4 regions of the Arthrobacter sp. LAPM80 genome follow, and region 3 is predicted to be linked to each of the others. Evidence: riboswitches for the same ligand, from Rfam matches in the RefSeq annotation. Region 3 holds a riboswitch; each other region holds the start of a gene.
What was found. Region 3 has a riboswitch for thiamine pyrophosphate ahead of AAGW05_RS08245 (ECF transporter S component). Riboswitches for the same ligand answer to the same signal wherever they lie in the genome.

Region 1 (4,188 bases), on a different contig from region 3:
GCGCGCGCTGCGGCGCTGCGGGTGAGTCGCACTCAACGCCAATGAGTCCCTGGCTGTGCGCACTGCGGCGAGGGCCGCGCCCTGGCGGGTGCCGGCGTCGTCCATGTCTTTAGTTGTGCCAAGCCCGGTGACAGCGGCAATGGCACGGGCCACGGCGAGGCGGGCCGGGCCCATCGGGGCAATAAGGGCCGGAGCCATGGCCACCATCCAGCCGACCACGACGCCCAGTCCCAGGGCGGCGAGGACGCGGGGAATGGCGTCGAAGGTGTGTGCGTAGCCGGCGCCGGCGGAGGCTGCGAAGACGAGGATCACCACGCCAGGTCCCATGATCCTGAAGGCGGAAAACACGGGTGCGGCAAGGCCTGCGATGAGTGCGAGTGCCAGGATTTCCAGGCCCGTGGGCACACCCGATGCACCCATGAGGGCGCCGACACCCGTCGCCACAAGCATGGCGGCGGCGACGATCACCAGCATCACCCCAAGCCGCTTATAGGGCTGGTAGCGGCCGAAGGCGCTCGTCAAGGCGCCGAGGGCAGCGATGCCGGAAAGCTGCTCCTGTCCCAACAGACCACCCGCCACCAGGACCAGGGTCGCCGCGATGCCCACCTTGATGGCCGGTGCGAAAATGGCGTCGGCCGGGCGTAGGGCAAAGGAGTTCCGCCAAGTGGCACGGGCGGCGGGATGGGTCAGTGCTGTGCGTGTGTGGTGGATTCGGGTGAGCTGGGGCATGCTTCAATGATATCAAGTATTTTACTAGTAAAATATATGTAAGGGATATGAGAGTTCTCTCCTTGATGCGGCGGACGCCTAGACTGACATGATGGATGCAAAACCGGCAAGGGGAGACTTCGTCGACAGGGTCCGCCACGGCTGGGCCAGGAACTGGCCCGACCTTGATGTCGCAACGGTTGAGGTCATGGGGCGGATCACGCGGATTGCCGCCCTGACCAACCAGCGCGTTGAGCGGGACCTGGCGCCCGTGGCCGTCACCCGCGCCGAGTTTGACGTGCTGTGCACGCTGGCCCGGGCCGATTCGCCGCTGCGGGCCAGTGACGTCACGGCCGCCACCATGCTCAGCGGGGCATCCACCACAAAGAATGCCGAGCGGCTTGTCCAGCGCTGCCTGGTTGAAAGGCTGCCCTGGGAGCTTGATGGAAGGGTTGTCCTATTGCAATTGACCGAACAGGGACGGGACCTGGTGAACCGGGAATTCCCCCACTTCCTGGAGCGTGACAGCCAGGTGCTCGAGGGCCTCAGTGCCAAGGAACAGGTGCAGCTTGCATCGCTCCTGCGCAAGGTCGCGCTCAGGGCCGAGACTGTGGATTAAGCGGGGTGCGGGCACAGCGCCCACATCGGGCAGCGATAGTTCGAGGCGGTCGGTGGTGAGTGCCGGGACTATGGTGGCTGCGTGCTGTTCCAGCACCTGCAACAGGCTGGCCCCTGTCACAACCCCCAGCTTCAACCCGGCGGTATGCAATGCACGCACAAGCTCACGCGCGGCCCGGCGGACGGGGCTTTCACGGGCAACCCGGGCCGCATATTCGGCGTCAATCGCCGGCAACAGGCGCTCCACGGCCTTGGCAGTATCTTGCCCCGCAGTCTCCGGGACGGCTTGCCCCGCGGATGCTCCCGGCCTTGTGCCGAGGCCTCCTGCTGGAGCGTAATTCACAGGGGTTAACGGAACCGCTCGATTCGGTTTCCCGGAGCCGTCTGGCCGGCACATGGCTCAGGACTGCGCCCGCCACCTCGCGCTTCTCGGCCTAGACTAATCCCGTACCACCCAGCCCGGAATCCCGATGATCCGGGGCGATCCGACACCTGCCGCACCAGCAAGGAGGCCGGTAATTTCACGCTGCGTCATGGTTTGCATCCTCGGGTGGGGCACAGTGCTTGATTGGAGCATCGTGCCGACGTCGCGAAAATCAGCCCAGCGAGGGCAACCGTGACAACAATTCCTGTGCGGCCGACGTCGGATCTTCAGCGTCGGTGATGGCCCTGACAACCACAATGCGGGACGCACCGGCGGCAACCACCTGGTCCACATTGCCCAGGTCAACCCCACCAATGGCGAACCACGGCTTGGCAGTATCCAGGGACGCGGCGTGCTCGAGCAGGGAAAGCCCGACGGCGGCCCGGCCCGGCTTCGTGGGGGTGGCCCACAGAGGCCCCACGCAGAAATAATCGGCATTTGGATCGGCGGCAGCGGCCGAAACCTGTGCGCGGTCATGGGTGGAAAGCCCTATCGAAACAGTCTTCACCAGGGAACGCGCCGCCGGAAGGGGCAGGTCCTTTTGACCTACATGGAAGACAGGGGCGCCGCTAAGCATGGCAATGTCGGCCCTGTCATTCACGGCCCACAGCTTTCCGCATTCCTGCGCCACAGACCGCAAGACGGCCAGTAGTTCAAGTTCCCGGGCCGCCTCAAGCGACTTGTCGCGCAGCTGGATGATGTCAACGCCGCCGGCGTAGGCGGCCCGCAGGAAATCGGCGAAATCACCCTGCCGGGCACGGGCATCGGTGCACAAATACAGCCGGGCAGTATCGACTGAGGGAATGGAATGTTTGGTGGCGGCGTCATGGATGGCCGAATTTGAGCTCATGTCTCATAGACTAATGCAGTACCGCGGGAGCCAGTGAAGCTGGCTGAGAGGGCGCCGACTGCGCCGACCGAAATACGCCCCACGTGGGCGTGGAACCTGATCCGGATCATGCCGGCGTAGGGAAGGAGAGCATTGTGGCATCCATTGTGTCTGACATTTTGACCACCGAGGTTGCCGTTATTGGCGGCGGAATTGTGGGCCTCGGCATCGCCTGGGAAGCCCGGCGGGCGGGTCACACCGTCACAGTCATCGACCCCACACCGGCCGCCGGGGCAACGTTTGCGGCCGCCGGAATGCTGGCACCCGTCAGCGAACTCCACTACCAGGAGGAAGAACTCCTGGAGCTGACCCTGGCTTCGGCGGCCCTGTGGCCTGACTTTGTGGCGTCCCTGCCGGCCGGTTTGCACACGGGATTCAACACCTCCCCGACCCTGATTCTCGGAGGGGATCCGGCAGACCGAAAGGCGTTGTCGGACCTGCGGGACGTTCAAACCCTGCATGGCCTGGAGGTTGCCCAACTTTCCATCAGGGAGGCCCGTGCCCTGGAGCCCATGGTGGGCCCGCACATTTCCTGCGCCTACCTGGTTGGGTCCGACCACCAGGTTGATCCGCGGGCCATGGCTGTGGCATTGCAGGAGGCGCTGGTGGCTGCGGCCCCCGCATCCGGCCGTCCCCATGAGGGGCATCCGTTTGTGGCCGAGGAAGCCGTGGGACTGCTGCACGAGGACCCCGAGGACAACCGATCAGCCGTGACGGGTGTGCAATTGGCTGACGGCCGGCGGGTCCTCGCCCGGGAGGTCATCGTGGCCAACGGCCTGGGCGCGCCGAAACTCCACGGCCTGCCCGAAGGCCTCACACTGCCCGTCCGCCCCGTGTACGGTGACATCCTGCGCCTGCGGGTTCCCGGGCACCTGCGCCCGCTGACCACCGCAACCATCCGCGGCATGGTGCGCGGACTGCCGGTGTACATCGTGCCGCGCGATGACGGCACGGTGGTGATCGGTGCCAGCAGCCGCGAGGACGGATCGGCAGGCGTCAGCGCCGGGGGAGTGCATCAGCTTCTGCGCGACGCCCAGGTCCTGATGCCGGCCGTTGCCGAGCTCGAACTCATCGAAACGACGGCCCGCGCGCGCCCCGGCACCCCCGACAACGCACCCCTGCTTGGCAGGGTTGCCGGACCTGGCGGCAGGGACGTCACCGGCCTGATCATCGCCACCGGCTTCTTCAGGCACGGCGTGCTCCTGACCCCGATCGCCGCCCGCATCACGCGGCAATTGCTCACAAACATCACCGACCTGGCGTGGGAACGCTTCAGGCCCGACCGCTTTTCGCACGCACGCCAGCCGGTCCGCAACGCCGGCCCAACCACCCAGGAGCCCTCATGAGCACCATCAACATCAACGGCGCGGCCCAGCCGTACGCCTCAGGAACCACCGTTGCCGACCTCGTATCGGCCATGACGGGCAAGGCTCTGTTGGCCAGCGGACAGGCGGCCGACGGCGGACGGCTGGGTGTCGCCGTCGCCCGCAACGCAGACATTGTGCCGCGCAGCCAGTGGGCGGCGACGCAGGTGCAGGACAATGACGAG
Region 2 (4,188 bases), on a different contig from region 3:
GTGGTGGACTCGTCACCCGAGGAGGTGGCGGTGGCCCCAGCTGAAGCCAGGGCGAGATTGGTCGACGCAGGGTCACCGGGGGCGGCCATCACCGGAGGGGCTGCCATGGTCAGGAGCATCGCCGGTGTCACCACCGCCATCGCTAGTGTTTTTTTCCACATGGAACGCAAGTTTTTGTCCTTTGCTGAACGGAGAGATACAAATCACACAAACTGTATGTTATCGATAGCAATCGCGAAAGGGCAGATATGTTCGGCACGTTACGTGCCGCAGGGCAGTGCCGAGCTGACATGACGGGTTCAGGGTTTTTGCTTTCGCTGATCCGATGCCTGAAAAAGCGTCAGAAGAACTTCCTCGCTCCGATCACCAACACCGCTCCATTTGGCCCTGGGGCACAAAAAGGCGCGCTACCTGTGGTGAAAAACCGCGGGCAGCGCGCCGGTGTCCCCTTTCCGGCGGGGCCGGAGGGACGGGGTTGATTGTTACAAGGTTTCGGTGGCCGTCTCGAAGCTCAAGCGGGGGAGCCGGGCGCGGGAGGCGTCTTCTGCGGGCTTGCCAAGGTTGACCACCATGATGGTCGTGCGGGATGTGTCGGCGTTGAATTCGGCGTCGATGCCGGCGGCGTCCATTCCCGTCATGGGGCCAACGGCCAGACCTGCGGCACGGGCGGCCAGGATGAAGTAGCCGATCTGCAGGTGCGCGTTGCTGTGCCCCATGGCGTTGCGTGTCTCAACGCTCGCCTCAAAGGTGGGGACCATTCCGGCCATGTGGGGCGCAGTGGTGGTGAGTAGGTCGTGCCACTCGTTCGTGAAGCTCAGGATGGCAACCATGGGGGCCGTCAGGGTCTTTGCCTTGTTGCCCTCATTCATGTGTTCAACCAGCCGCTGGCGGGCTTCACCGGAGCGGACCCAGGTGATGCGCAGGGGCTGGATGTTCATGGCTGTGGGGCCCATCTTCGTCAAAGCGTAGACGGCCTGCAGTGTCTCATCCGAGATTTCCTCATCCGACCAGGCGTTGGCGGTGCGAGCCTCAAGGAACAGCGCCGCGGCAGCCTTGGGATCCAGGATGAGTTCGTCGTTAAGTTCGATTTCGGTGGCAATGTCAATACTCAAGGTTCTGGTTCTCCTAATGCTGAGTGCACGGATGCTGCAAAGATTGTTTTCATAGAGTTACAGCGTTGCGGCACCCGGAATTGTTTCCCGTTTTGCCGTGACGTGGGACACAGTGACATGATGCAGGTCAGCGTCAACGCAAAGGAGCGGCAGTTACATGACGGCATGGACCATCCGGGATTTTCATTCACAGGACGTCGAGGGCATCCTCGAGTTGTGGCAGTCGCTGCGCGAAAACGGTGTTGATCCCGTCTATGACCTCTCCGAAGTCCTGGCGTCCTGCGAGAAGGACCATGCCGTGGTGGCCATCCAGGGGGACCAAGTTGTCGGTGCGGCTGTCGGACGGGCCGCCCATGATCAAGGATGGATAGTCTTTTTGGCAACGCTGCCCGTCCTCCGCGGCAAGGGCATTGGTACCCTGCTGCTGGCCGCCGTGGAAAACCGTATGGCCACGCACGGGCTGAACAAGCTCTCGGCGCTCATGCCGGAGACGGAAACGCGGGTTGAGGCCTTCACTAACCGCGGCTTTGTGGTGAAAAAGAACCTGCGGTACTTTGAACGGCGCATCCCGGTCCAGCGCGCGGAACGTGGCGCCTTGGAGGAATTGGGTGGCAGGGTCCTCCCGCGCGACTTGTGGGACCGGGTGGCCGGAATGGCAGCCGAAAAGGAACTGCTCGAGCGCAGGCTCGTCATGCCGTTGGCCGAGTCGGCACTTGCCGAGGAATTCGGCGTGGTGCCGCCACGCGCCGTTGTGCTTTTCGGTCCTCCCGGGACAGGCAAGACAACCTTTGCCAAGGCCATTGCCTCGCGACTTGAGTGGCCGTTCGTGGAGGTGTTCCCGTCCCGCCTTGCGGGGGAATCCGGCGGGCTCGCCGGTGCGCTGCGCCAGACCTTCCTTGAAATTGCGGAGTTGGAGCACGTTGTCGTCTTTATTGACGAGGTCGAGGAGATCGCTTCGCGGCGTTCGGGGGAGCCGCCGTCGCCCATGCAGGGTGTCACGAACGAGCTGCTGAAGATCATTCCGGCGTTCCGTGACCAGCCCGGCAGGCTGCTGGTGTGCGCCACGAACTTCATCCGGTCGCTCGATTCGGCGTTCTTGCGCCACGGCCGCTTCGACTACGTCATCCCCATCGGCCTGCCTGACGACGAGGCCCGCACAGCGATGTGGAACCGCTTCATCCCCGAGTCCGTGCTGGCGGACGTGGACGTGCCCCGGCTCGTCGCGGCCAGCACGGGTTTCTCGCCCGCGGACATCGAGTTTGCCGCCCGCAGCGCCTCCCAGCGGGCGCTGGAAAAGGCCGTGTTCGACGCCGGCCCCGGCCCGGGTGCCGACGGCGCCGTCCGCCGCGGCCCGGTCACGGCGGACTATTTGGAAACCATCGCCGAGACGAAGGCGACCGTCAGCGACGCCGTCGCCCAGGACTTCCTGGAAGACATTGACGCCCTGGCCCGGACATAGGGGAGCGCCGTAACAATGCGCGGGGACGCGGCGGGACTGGGCTAGACTCGCTGGCAGTGACACGGGGTGCCCCTTCGGGGCTGAGAAGAACACCCGTTGAACCTGATCTAGTTAGTACTAGCGAAGGGATGTCATGCCGGTTTCCGCGCAGCCAATCTCGCGCGCCCGTGCCATCTTTTCGCCTTATTCAAGGTGGAACATCATGGAATTGTCAGAACAAACCGTCCTTGTCACCGGCGCCGGCCGCGGCCTCGGGACCGCCATCGCCAGGGCGTTCCTGGATGCCGGTTCCCGCGTGGTGGTCAACTACCGCAACAGCGAGGAGGGCGCACGGGCACTGGCCGCTTCGGCCGGTGCGGGGAAGGCGTACGCAGTGCGGGCCGACGTCACCAGCCAGGAGGAGGTTGCCGCGATGTTCAAGGAGGCGGAACGCCACTTCGGCAGGCCTGTCACCACGGTGGTGAACAACGCGCTGGCGGACTTTTCCTTCAACGGAGACGCCCGACCCTCGGCCGGTGAGATCTCCTGGGCCAACTTTGACGCCCAGTTTTCAGGTTCCGTCAGGGGAGCGCTGAACACGGCCCAGGCTGCCCTGCCCGGCATGCGGGCCGCCGGCTGTGGTCGGATCGTAAACATCGGCACCAACCTCTTCAGCAACCCCGTCGTCCCGTACCACGACTACACCGCCGCCAAGGCGGCACTGCTGTCCCTGACCCGCACCCTTGCGGCGGACCTGGGCCCCGAGAACATCGGCGTGAACATGGTCTCCGGCGGGCTGCTGCGCACCACCGACGCGAGTGCCGCCACCCCCGACGCGGTGTTTGACTACATTGCTGGGGCAACCCCGTTGCGCCGGGTCACGACGCCGGCCGAGCTCGCCGACGCAGTGCTGTTCTTTGCCTCCCCGTGGGCCCGTTCCGTGACGGGTCAGAACCTCATGGTCGACGGCGGGCTGGTGATGAACTGATGGCCGCCTCCGCATCCGGGCCCCAGAAGCCGGGGCGCCGATTGCACCTGAACGCGTTCCTGCACGGCTGCGGCCACCATGGGGCGGCGTGGCGGCTGCCGGACTCCCCGCTGGAGGGGCTGGCCGACATCGGCCTTTACGAGCGGCTGGCCCAAACCGCCGAACGGGGGCTCTTTGACGCCATCTTCTTCGCCGACGGGCAATCCGTGGGGGATCCCTCCGCCGGACCGTTGTGGCACCTGGAACCCTTGACGGCGTTGGCCGCCATCGCACGGGCCACCGAGCGGATCGGCTTGGTTGCCACCGTCTCCTCGACGTTTTACGAGCCCTTCCACGCTGCCCGGATGCTCGCCTCTCTGGACCACATCAGCGGCGGCCGTGCCGGCGTGAACGTCGTGACGTCCATGTTCGACGCCGAGGCCCGCAACCACGGAATGGACTCCCTGCCGCCGCACGGGGAGCGCTATGCACGCGCCGCCGAGTTCATCGAGGTGCTGTACGGGTTGTGGGATGGATGGGACGCTGACGCCATTGTGGCCGACCGCGCCGGCCGTTATGCGGACACCTCAAGGATTCGCCCGCTGCTGCACGCCGGTCAACACTTCAGCGTGGACGGCCCGCTGAACGTGCCGCGCCCGCCGCAGGGACGC
Region 3 (4,188 bases):
CTCAATGATCGCCCTGGCGGGTTTTGGTGACTACTCCTGGAACAGCCCCGTCTACAACGCGGCAACCACGCAGTCCGCCATCATCACCGAGCTTGCAGGCCCCGACGTGGCAGTCCGCAAATCTCTTGAGACATTCGTGGACCTGAACCAGAGTTGGAAGCCCTATCGCCCCACCTCCAAGACGGCTCCGGCGCTGACAGCGGATATTGCCTCATTCTGGACCGCCTTCGACGCGGGCAACGCGGCAGGCATGGCGCCCCTGAAGGACCGCCTGGCAATCATCAAGGCCGGCCCCACAACCCTGGCGACCATGGCCATGGGAGGCTTCTACGCAGACTCCAAGCCGTGGATTGATGCGGCCGCCCATTGGGCCACGGCCATGCAGGAGCAAATCTCCATGCTTGAAGCCATCAAGAACGGCAAGGGCGTTGCCGCCACTGACGGCGCACTGGCTGCAAATTCCGAGATGGCCCTCGCCAAGCGAGCGACCGTATCCGACGTCGGCCCGAACAACATTGGCACCAAGGCGAACGTCATCGTCCCTTCTGTGGGTGACGGCCTGTTTGAAATCTTCACGACAGCCGCAAAGCAGCGCTACAACACCTGGTTGAACCTGACCCCCGTGGCATCGGCCAACCGTTTCGCGGCCACTGCGACATCCTCCCTGCCCACGTATCAGAGTTACGCCACCTCTCGGATGGTGGACGGGGACGCCAGCAGCCTGTGGTGGTCAAGCGCCCCGCCGGTTGTCGGTTCCAGCGTGACCATCGACCTGGGCGCCGTGAAGGACGTTGGCAAGGTCGTGATCCAGCAGGCCGATTCTGATTCCAATACAGGCGACATGTTCTACCACGGACGCGTTGAGTACTCCACGGACAACGCCGCCTGGACGGCCGCAGGAACCTATGACAGCAAGCCGCGCATCGAGCAGAGCTTCGACACACCAGTCAAGGCCCGCTACATCCGCCTTGTTGCCACGGGGACCAACACGGGAGGGCAGTGGATCAAGATCCGTGAATTCCAGGCGTTCGAAGCCACGCAGAAGTTGAGCACGAACCTGCCAGGGGCCAACGGCACAGGGGCTGAGAGTGCGTTCGACGCCAGCATCGGCACGGCCTTCGAGTCGGCCGCCGTGCCGGTTGCGGGATCGCAGCTGAGCTACATCATGGATGCCCCGGCCGCCATGAAATCGGCCGTTGTGGTTGGCAATGTGGCCGGTGACCTGCAGGTGAAGGTCGACGGCGCATGGGTCACCCTGGGTGCCTTGAACCCGGCGCTGAGTTTCCAGGAAGCCGTCCTGAACCAGGCAACCGTCGAGGGTGTCCGCATCCTGTTCACCCCGGGTGCAGTCAGTGCCGCCGGCGACAAGCCTGTCGTGTACGAACTCGGACTGCGGGCCACGGGCCCGGTGGCGGGTGGCCCCTACGTTGGTGACGTAGTTGAACCGACCCCAACACCTTCACCTAGTGCTACGCCGAGCGCTACTGCGTCGGCTACCGCAACAGCAACGGAATCCTCCACTCCGACGGAGTCTGCCAGTGCCAGCAACAGTGCCACGGCCAGCGCCAGTGCGACGTCGGAGAACACCGGCACGCCGACCATGACTGCAACCAAGACCGCAAACGGTGCAGCCACCACTGCGACCACCACAGCCGCGACTGGTGATGACCTCGCCAGCACGGGCTTCAACCTTGGTGCGGCCGGCGGGATCGCCATGCTCCTCATGCTTGGCGGCCTGATCCTTGCCCGCCGCCGCTCGGTGCGCCAGCACTAGGAACCAGCACCAGGAAAGCACTGCGGGAGTCCGCCCCAACGGGCAGGCTCCCGCGGTGCTTTTTTGTGCGCCGTGCCGGGCGCCGCCCGGCCCGGCCGCCTCGACGCAAGGGGGCATTTATAAGACACATTGGCCCCCCGGCATGCAGCGGGGGTATGCTGAAGCCGCAATTCAAACACGACAGGGGAGCGTCCACCCATCCTGGGTAGCGGCGCTGAGAGTGCGGTTCGCCGCAGACCCTCGAACCTGCTCCGGTTAGTACCGGCGAAGGGAGTCGAGTTCTCTTCGGCTGCGCGGAAATACCGTTGCGGCCGCCCCTCCTGAAAAGGAGGACTCATGAACAAGTCACTGGCCGGCGAAAACGCCGCGCAAAACAAGCACAACCAGGCATCGCGCAAGAGCAGCTGGCGGGTTGTTGACATCGTTGTGGTGTCGGTCCTCGGTGCCGCCGTGGGTGTCATCTTCTGGCTATGGTCCGCCGGCTACGGCCTGATTAGCGCGTTCACCATCGCCTTCCCGCCCGTTGCCGGACTGTATGGCGGCGGCTGGCTGATTGCAGGCGTCCTGGGCGGTCTGGTAATCCGCAAGCCCGGTGCCGCACTGTATTGCGAGCTGATCGCGGCAAGTGTTGAAGGCCTGCTGGGCACGCATTTTGGCTTCACTGTGCTGCTTTCCGGCCTGGTCCAGGGCCTCGGCGCGGAGGCGGCGTTTGCCCTGTTCCGTTACCGCAAGTTCACGCTCCCCGTTTCCGTGCTCGCGGGGGCGCTTGCAGGCTTGGCCATGGGCCTGAATGACAGCTTTCTCTGGAACATCGTCTGGGCCTTTGAATGGAAGCTGGTCTACGTGGTCCTGGCCATTGTTTCTGGGGCCGTCATTGCCGGGATCCTCTCCTGGCTCGCGGTGCGCGGCCTGGCCCGGACCGGTGCACTGGCCAACCTGCCCTCCCGCGGAGCCGCCACGGAACGGGTGGTTTAGCCGTGGGTTCCAACAGGAACGACGGCGCCGGGAACCGGGGGGCTCCGGTGCGGGTCACCGCCCGGGGCTGGGGATTCCAGCATGCGGGCCGCCGGGGCCGGGCCGTCCACGGCCTTGATCTGAACATCGCGCCGGGGGAGCGGGTCCTGCTGCTCGGCCCCTCCGGCGCGGGCAAGTCAACGCTGCTGCACGCCCTGGCCGGTGTGCTGGGCGAGGACGAGGAGGCCAACGAGGTAGGTGAACTGCTCATTGACGGCCGTCCCGTGGCGGAATCCCGCGGCCGGGCCGGTCTCATGCAACAGGACCCCGACTCCCAGGTGGTCCTCTCGCGCATTGGCGACGATGTCGCGTTCGGCGCCGAAAACCTTTCCGTCCCGCGGGAGGAAATCTGGCGCCGCGTGCATGACGCCCTTGAATCCGTGGGCCTTGACCTGCCCCTGGACCACCCGAGCTCCGCACTTTCAGGTGGTCAAAAACAGCGCCTCGGCTTGGCCGGCATGCTCGCCATGCGCCCCGGACTGCTGCTGCTTGACGAACCCACCGCCAACCTCGACCCCGCCGGAGTCATGGAGGTGCGCGATGCGGTCCGCCGCAGCCTCGACGAAACCGGCGCAACCCTCGTGGTCGTCGAGCACAGGGTCTCCGTCTGGCTCGACGTCGTTGACAGGATCGTCGTCCTGGCCCCCGACAGGCTCGGCGAACCCGGCGGTGTCCTCTTCGACGGCCCGCCCGCCGCGGTCCTGGCGCAAAGCCGCGATCTTCTGGCACGCGCCGGAATTTGGGTGCCCGGATATGTCCCCCACGTCCGGCCCCGCGTCAATCCAGGCTTGCGCATCCCCATGGACGACGCCGGAACCGGCCTGTTGCTTGAAGCGTCGGCTCTTGCCGTCTCCCGCACCAAGGGACGCAGGCGGCACCCGGTGGTGCCGGCCGCAATCGTGCCTTCCATCAAGGTTATGGCGGGGGAGGCGCTGAGTGTGACAGGCCCGAACGGGTCGGGAAAATCTACGCTTGCGCTGACAGTTGCAGGCTTGCTGCCGCCGGTTGGCGGGGAGCTTGCGGCACTGCCCGGGCTGTCGCGCGGGGCCGGATCCTCGCCGTTGAAATGGCGTGGGCGGGAACTGATCAGCCGGATCGGCACTGTCTTCCAGGAGCCCGAGCACCAGTTCATTGCCGGCAGCGTCAGGGATGAGCTGATGCACGCGCCGAAGCTGCTTGGCCGCGGCGAGGAGGCGGTCGGGGAACTGTTGGTGCGCCTGCGGCTTGAGCATCTTGCCGGGGCGAATCCTTTTACGCTGTCCGGCGGTGAGAAGCGCCGGCTCTCTGTTGCGACGGTGCTTGCGGCGAGTCCGCAGGTGCTGGTGCTCGATGAGCCGACGTTTGGTCAGGACGCGAACACCTGGGCGGAACTGGCGTCGCTGCTGACCGAACTCCTGGAT
Region 4 (4,188 bases), on a different contig from region 3:
TCGTGCCCGGCGGCTCCATGACCGGCATCTCCCGCAAGCTGCCCGACGTCGAACGCAACCGCCTCAAGCGCGTCCTGAAGGACCACCTGCCCGAAAACGCCGGCGTCATTGTGCGCACGGCCGCAGAAGGTGCCAGCGAGGAAGAGCTGACCAATGACATCAACCGCCTGCGCGCCCAGTGGGAAGGCATCAACGAGCGGGCCTCCTCGCACAAGACGCTGGCGCCGGAGATGCTGTACGGCGAACCCGACCTGACCATCAAGGTTGTCCGCGACGTTTTCAACGAGGACTTCACCAAGCTGATCGTCTCCGGCGAGGACGCGTGGGACACCATCGAGGCCTACGTGACCTATGTTGCCCCGGATCTGCTTGACCGCCTCGAAAAGTGGAGCCAGCCCGAGGACATCTTTGCCGCGCACCGTATTGACGAGCAGATCAACAAGGCCCTTGAGCGCAAGGTGTTCCTTCCCTCCGGCGGCTCCCTTGTCATTGACAGGACCGAGGCCATGACGGTGGTTGACGTCAACACCGGCAAGTTCACCGGCTCCGGCGGCAACCTTGAAGAGACAGTCACCAAGAACAACCTTGAGGCTGCCGAGGAAGTCGTGCGCCAGCTGCGCCTGCGCGACATTGGCGGCATCATCGTCATCGACTTCATCGACATGGTGCTCGAGTCCAACCGCGATCTGGTGCTGCGCCGTCTTGTCGAGTGCCTGGGCCGTGACAGGACCAAGCACCAGGTGGCCGAGGTGACAAGCCTGGGCCTGATCCAGATGACGCGCAAGCGCATGGGCACCGGCCTGCTCGAGGTCTTTGGCGAGCAGTGCCCCACCTGTGCAGGCCGCGGCATGGTCACGCACGAGATCCCCGTCGAGCACCGCCGCACGCACAGCCCCGCCGTCGAAGTTGCGCAGGTCCATGCCCCCAAGCAGGAGAACCGCGACAACGACCGCACGGCCAACCGCTCGACCCGCAGCGAACGCAAGCGAAATCGCAACCGCACGCAGCAGCCCGAAACCGAGCAGCACCAGGAAATCGCCCCGGCGCCTGTCGCGGATGACGTGAGCGACGCCCAGAAGGCGCAGCGGGCCCACGAGGCACGTGCCGCGCTGGCGAACATTGCCGCTGCGGCTGCCGCCTCGCACCACGAGCACGATGGCGACGAGCACCACCACGCCCCCGCGCCCAGCGAGACAGTCTTTGCGGATGCGTCGGAACCAGCCGATGTGTCCGATGCGGCAACCCTGACGCTGGGCGGGGAAGCCATTGAGCTGCCTCGCGGACACCACAACGACGGCGGCAGCACGCCGGGCACGAACAATGCCGACCACGCTGCGGCCCTCGCAGGACTGGCCCAGGCCCTGGACCAGCTCGCTGCCCCCGGCCACGAGACGTCGCACGACTCCTCACACGAGAGCGATGCCGATGCTCCCGAAGCTGGCGGCGGCAACCGTTCACGTGCACGTAGGGGACGCCGCAACCGCAGCGCCCGCAGTGCACAGGGCGGGGCCGATACCGCAGTGGAGACCATGGAACAGGTTTCTGCCGGCCAGGGATCCGCAGCGCACAGCAGCGCCGCGGCTGCGCCACCCGTGGTGAAGAAGGCGGCCGAGCCGATCATCCTTGGGGTTGGAGTGCCGGCCTCGGAGCTCTAAAACGTCACACCCCTTCCAACTGACCCGCAGCCGTGGTCGAATATGACGCGTTTTCGCGTGTTATTCGACCACTGCTGCGGGTCAGTTGTTCAAAGGGGAGGGGACCGCACTAGGCTGGGGAGCGACACGGGGTGCCAGGCCACCAGGGCCGGCTGAGACAATACCCGTTGAACCTGCCCGGTTAGCACCGGCGAAGGGATGTCCCATGACAACCAGCACCTTTGTGGCCCCTGCCAGCGAGATTTCCGCACAGCCAGGGGAGGCTCAGCAAGCAAGTCACCCTGTGAACCATCCACGGGTCCTGAGCATTGCAGGCTCTGATCCGTCCGGCGGTGCCGGAATCCAGGCCGACATCAAGTCAATATCCGCCCACGGCGGTTACGCCATGGCGGCCATCACCGCACTTACCGCCCAAAACACCCAGGGGGTGCAGGGCGTCCACGTGCCGCCGGCAGCGTTCCTTGCGGCGCAACTTGATGCCGTCTCCTCGGACGTCATGATCGACGCCGTCAAGATCGGCATGTTGGGCACCGCGGAGGTCATGAACACCGTGGGGGAGTGGCTGAGGCGGACCCGGCCGGCCGTCGTCGTGCTTGATCCCGTCATGGTGGCCACCAGCGGGGACGTGCTGGTGGATCCGGAAGCCCGCGACGCACTGCTAGAGCTGTTCCGCAACGTACATCTGGCAACCCCGAACATCCCGGAACTGGCGGTCCTCCTTGACCGCCCGCAGGCCGCCGATTGGCAGGAGGCGCTTGAACAGGGCCGGGAGCTGGCGGCCGCGCACGGGATCCTCGTGCTGGTCAAGGGCGGGCACCTGCCCGGGGAAGAGTGCCCCGATGCACTCATCGGGCCCGACGGCACAGTCCAGGAATTCACTGCCCCCCGCATCGACACCCCCAATACGCACGGCACCGGCTGCTCGCTCTCGGCAGCCGTGGCCACACTCCAGGCCCATGCAACCCTCCGGCCCGCCGAAACCGGGGCTGAACGGGCCGGCGGCTGGTCCGAGAGTGTGCGCCTTGCCAAGGCCTGGCTGGGCATGGCACTTGAAACCTCGGACGCGCTTGCCGTGGGCAGCGGGGCGGGACCCGTCAACCACCTGCACGCCCTGTGGGAAAGTGCCCAGCCGGTGCCCGGCAGCTTCGCCCGGATGGTGTGGGAGGACTGTGCGCCGCAACGTGAAGCCATCTTTGCCCTTGGCTTCATCAAGGAACTGGCAGCCGGGACCCTGCAGCGCAGCCGTTTCGCCTACTACCTTGACCAGGACGCCCAGTATCTTGGCGCCTATTCACGCGTCCTTGCCCGCGCCAGCTCGCTCGCGCCGACGGAAGCAGAGCAAAAATTCTGGGCCGGCGGGGCGCAAAACTGCATTGACGTGGAAATGGCACTGCACCGCGACTGGCTCAGCCAGTACCCGCAGGAGCCGGCCACGTTGCCCGGCCGTGCACAGGGCCCGGCAACCAAACATTATGTCGACCACCTGCAGGCAATCGCCTTCACCGGCAGCTACGGCGAGGTGGTGGCCGCGGTGCTGCCCTGCTACTGGCTCTACGCCGAGGTGGGCCGGGTGCTGCATGCCGACTACCTCTCCTTTGACGGCGAGCACCCGTACGGCAACTGGCTGCAAAGTTATGCGGACGAGGATTTTGCCCGTGCCACGGAAACCGCCATTGGCTTCGCCGACGCGGCTGCGCGCGGGGGATCGGCTGCACAACGCGAACGCATGAGGGCGGCCTTTGCCCATTCCGCGCAGTACGAAGTGGACTTTTTTGCGGCCCCGCATGTCCATGTGGAAGCCGGCGATTCTGACTTGCGTGATTAACCACACCGCCTAGTGGGGCAAATAATTAGCGCGTCACCCCCCTAAATGACAAAAAGTCCGGCCAATCGCGCTAATGTTGCTAAGTGCAGTTTCAAGACCTCCAAGTTTTCCTGACAAACCATGTTTGTCAGGCGGCAGTGGAAGGACGCGAAACCAGTGTCATTTGCCCCCGGGGACAGAATTAGCGTATTCTTGTTCTTCGGTGCTTACGCCAACACCTAGGGCAACCACTCCATGGCAGAACTCCATTGAGGTCCACGGCGTTGAGGCACATAGTATGCACACCGCGTCTGTTCAATCTTGAACTGCGGCGCATGCGGTTGGCAATGGTCAAACATGATCAGTGCCGGCATAAAAACTTTGTAATAACGTCGAGAGAAGTGAGTTCCCCAGTGGTGTACGCGATTGTCCGCGCAGGCGGCCGTCAAGAAAAGGTTTCCGTAGGAGACCACGTGACCATGAACCGCGTCCCCGGAGGAGTCGGCAGCACACTTGAGCTGCCCGCTTTGCTCTTGGTTGATGGTGACAAGCTCACCACAGCCGCTAAGGACCTGGCTAATGTAAAGGTTACGGCTGAGAAGTTGGAGGATCTTCGCGGGCCGAAGATCGTCATCCAGAAGTTCAAGAACAAGACCGGCTACAAGAAGCGCCAGGGTCACCGTCAGGAACTGTCCAAGGTCAAGATCACTTCAATCGCTTAATCAAGCG

Region 1: it holds a riboswitch for thiamine pyrophosphate, as region 3 does, so the genes downstream of both, thiO (glycine oxidase ThiO) here and AAGW05_RS08245 (ECF transporter S component) in region 3, are expected to answer to the same signal.
Region 2: it holds a riboswitch for thiamine pyrophosphate, as region 3 does, so the genes downstream of both, AAGW05_RS11390 (3-oxoacyl-ACP reductase) here and AAGW05_RS08245 (ECF transporter S component) in region 3, are expected to answer to the same signal.
Region 4: it holds a riboswitch for thiamine pyrophosphate, as region 3 does, so the genes downstream of both, thiD (bifunctional hydroxymethylpyrimidine kinase/phosphomethylpyrimidine kinase) here and AAGW05_RS08245 (ECF transporter S component) in region 3, are expected to answer to the same signal.

What each region holds. Positions count from the first base shown of each region.
Region 1 is NZ_JBCHVD010000009.1:17,739-21,926, reverse strand. It holds gene AAGW05_RS10760 (FUSC family protein) at 1-729, opposite strand, end outside; gene AAGW05_RS10755 (MarR family winged helix-turn-helix transcriptional regulator) at 821-1,327, shown strand; gene thiE (thiamine phosphate synthase) at 1,923-2,600, opposite strand; TPP riboswitch at 2,615-2,740, shown strand; gene thiO (glycine oxidase ThiO) at 2,735-3,985, shown strand; gene thiS (sulfur carrier protein ThiS) at 3,982-4,188, shown strand, end outside.
Region 2 is NZ_JBCHVD010000009.1:143,340-147,527, reverse strand. It holds gene AAGW05_RS11405 (family 20 glycosylhydrolase) at 1-161, opposite strand, end outside; gene AAGW05_RS11400 (malonic semialdehyde reductase) at 483-1,112, opposite strand; gene AAGW05_RS11395 (ATP-binding protein) at 1,270-2,571, shown strand; TPP riboswitch at 2,624-2,717, shown strand; gene AAGW05_RS11390 (3-oxoacyl-ACP reductase) at 2,774-3,538, shown strand; gene AAGW05_RS11385 (LLM class flavin-dependent oxidoreductase) at 3,538-4,188, shown strand, end outside.
Region 3 is NZ_JBCHVD010000006.1:88,996-93,183, reverse strand. It holds gene AAGW05_RS08250 (beta-N-acetylglucosaminidase domain-containing protein) at 1-1,774, shown strand, start outside; TPP riboswitch at 1,947-2,064, shown strand; gene AAGW05_RS08245 (ECF transporter S component) at 2,111-2,749, shown strand; gene AAGW05_RS08240 (ABC transporter ATP-binding protein) at 2,752-4,188, shown strand, end outside.
Region 4 is NZ_JBCHVD010000008.1:146,348-150,535, reverse strand. It holds gene AAGW05_RS10470 (Rne/Rng family ribonuclease) at 1-1,655, shown strand, start outside; TPP riboswitch at 1,773-1,871, shown strand; gene thiD (bifunctional hydroxymethylpyrimidine kinase/phosphomethylpyrimidine kinase) at 1,861-3,480, shown strand; gene rplU (50S ribosomal protein L21) at 3,873-4,181, shown strand.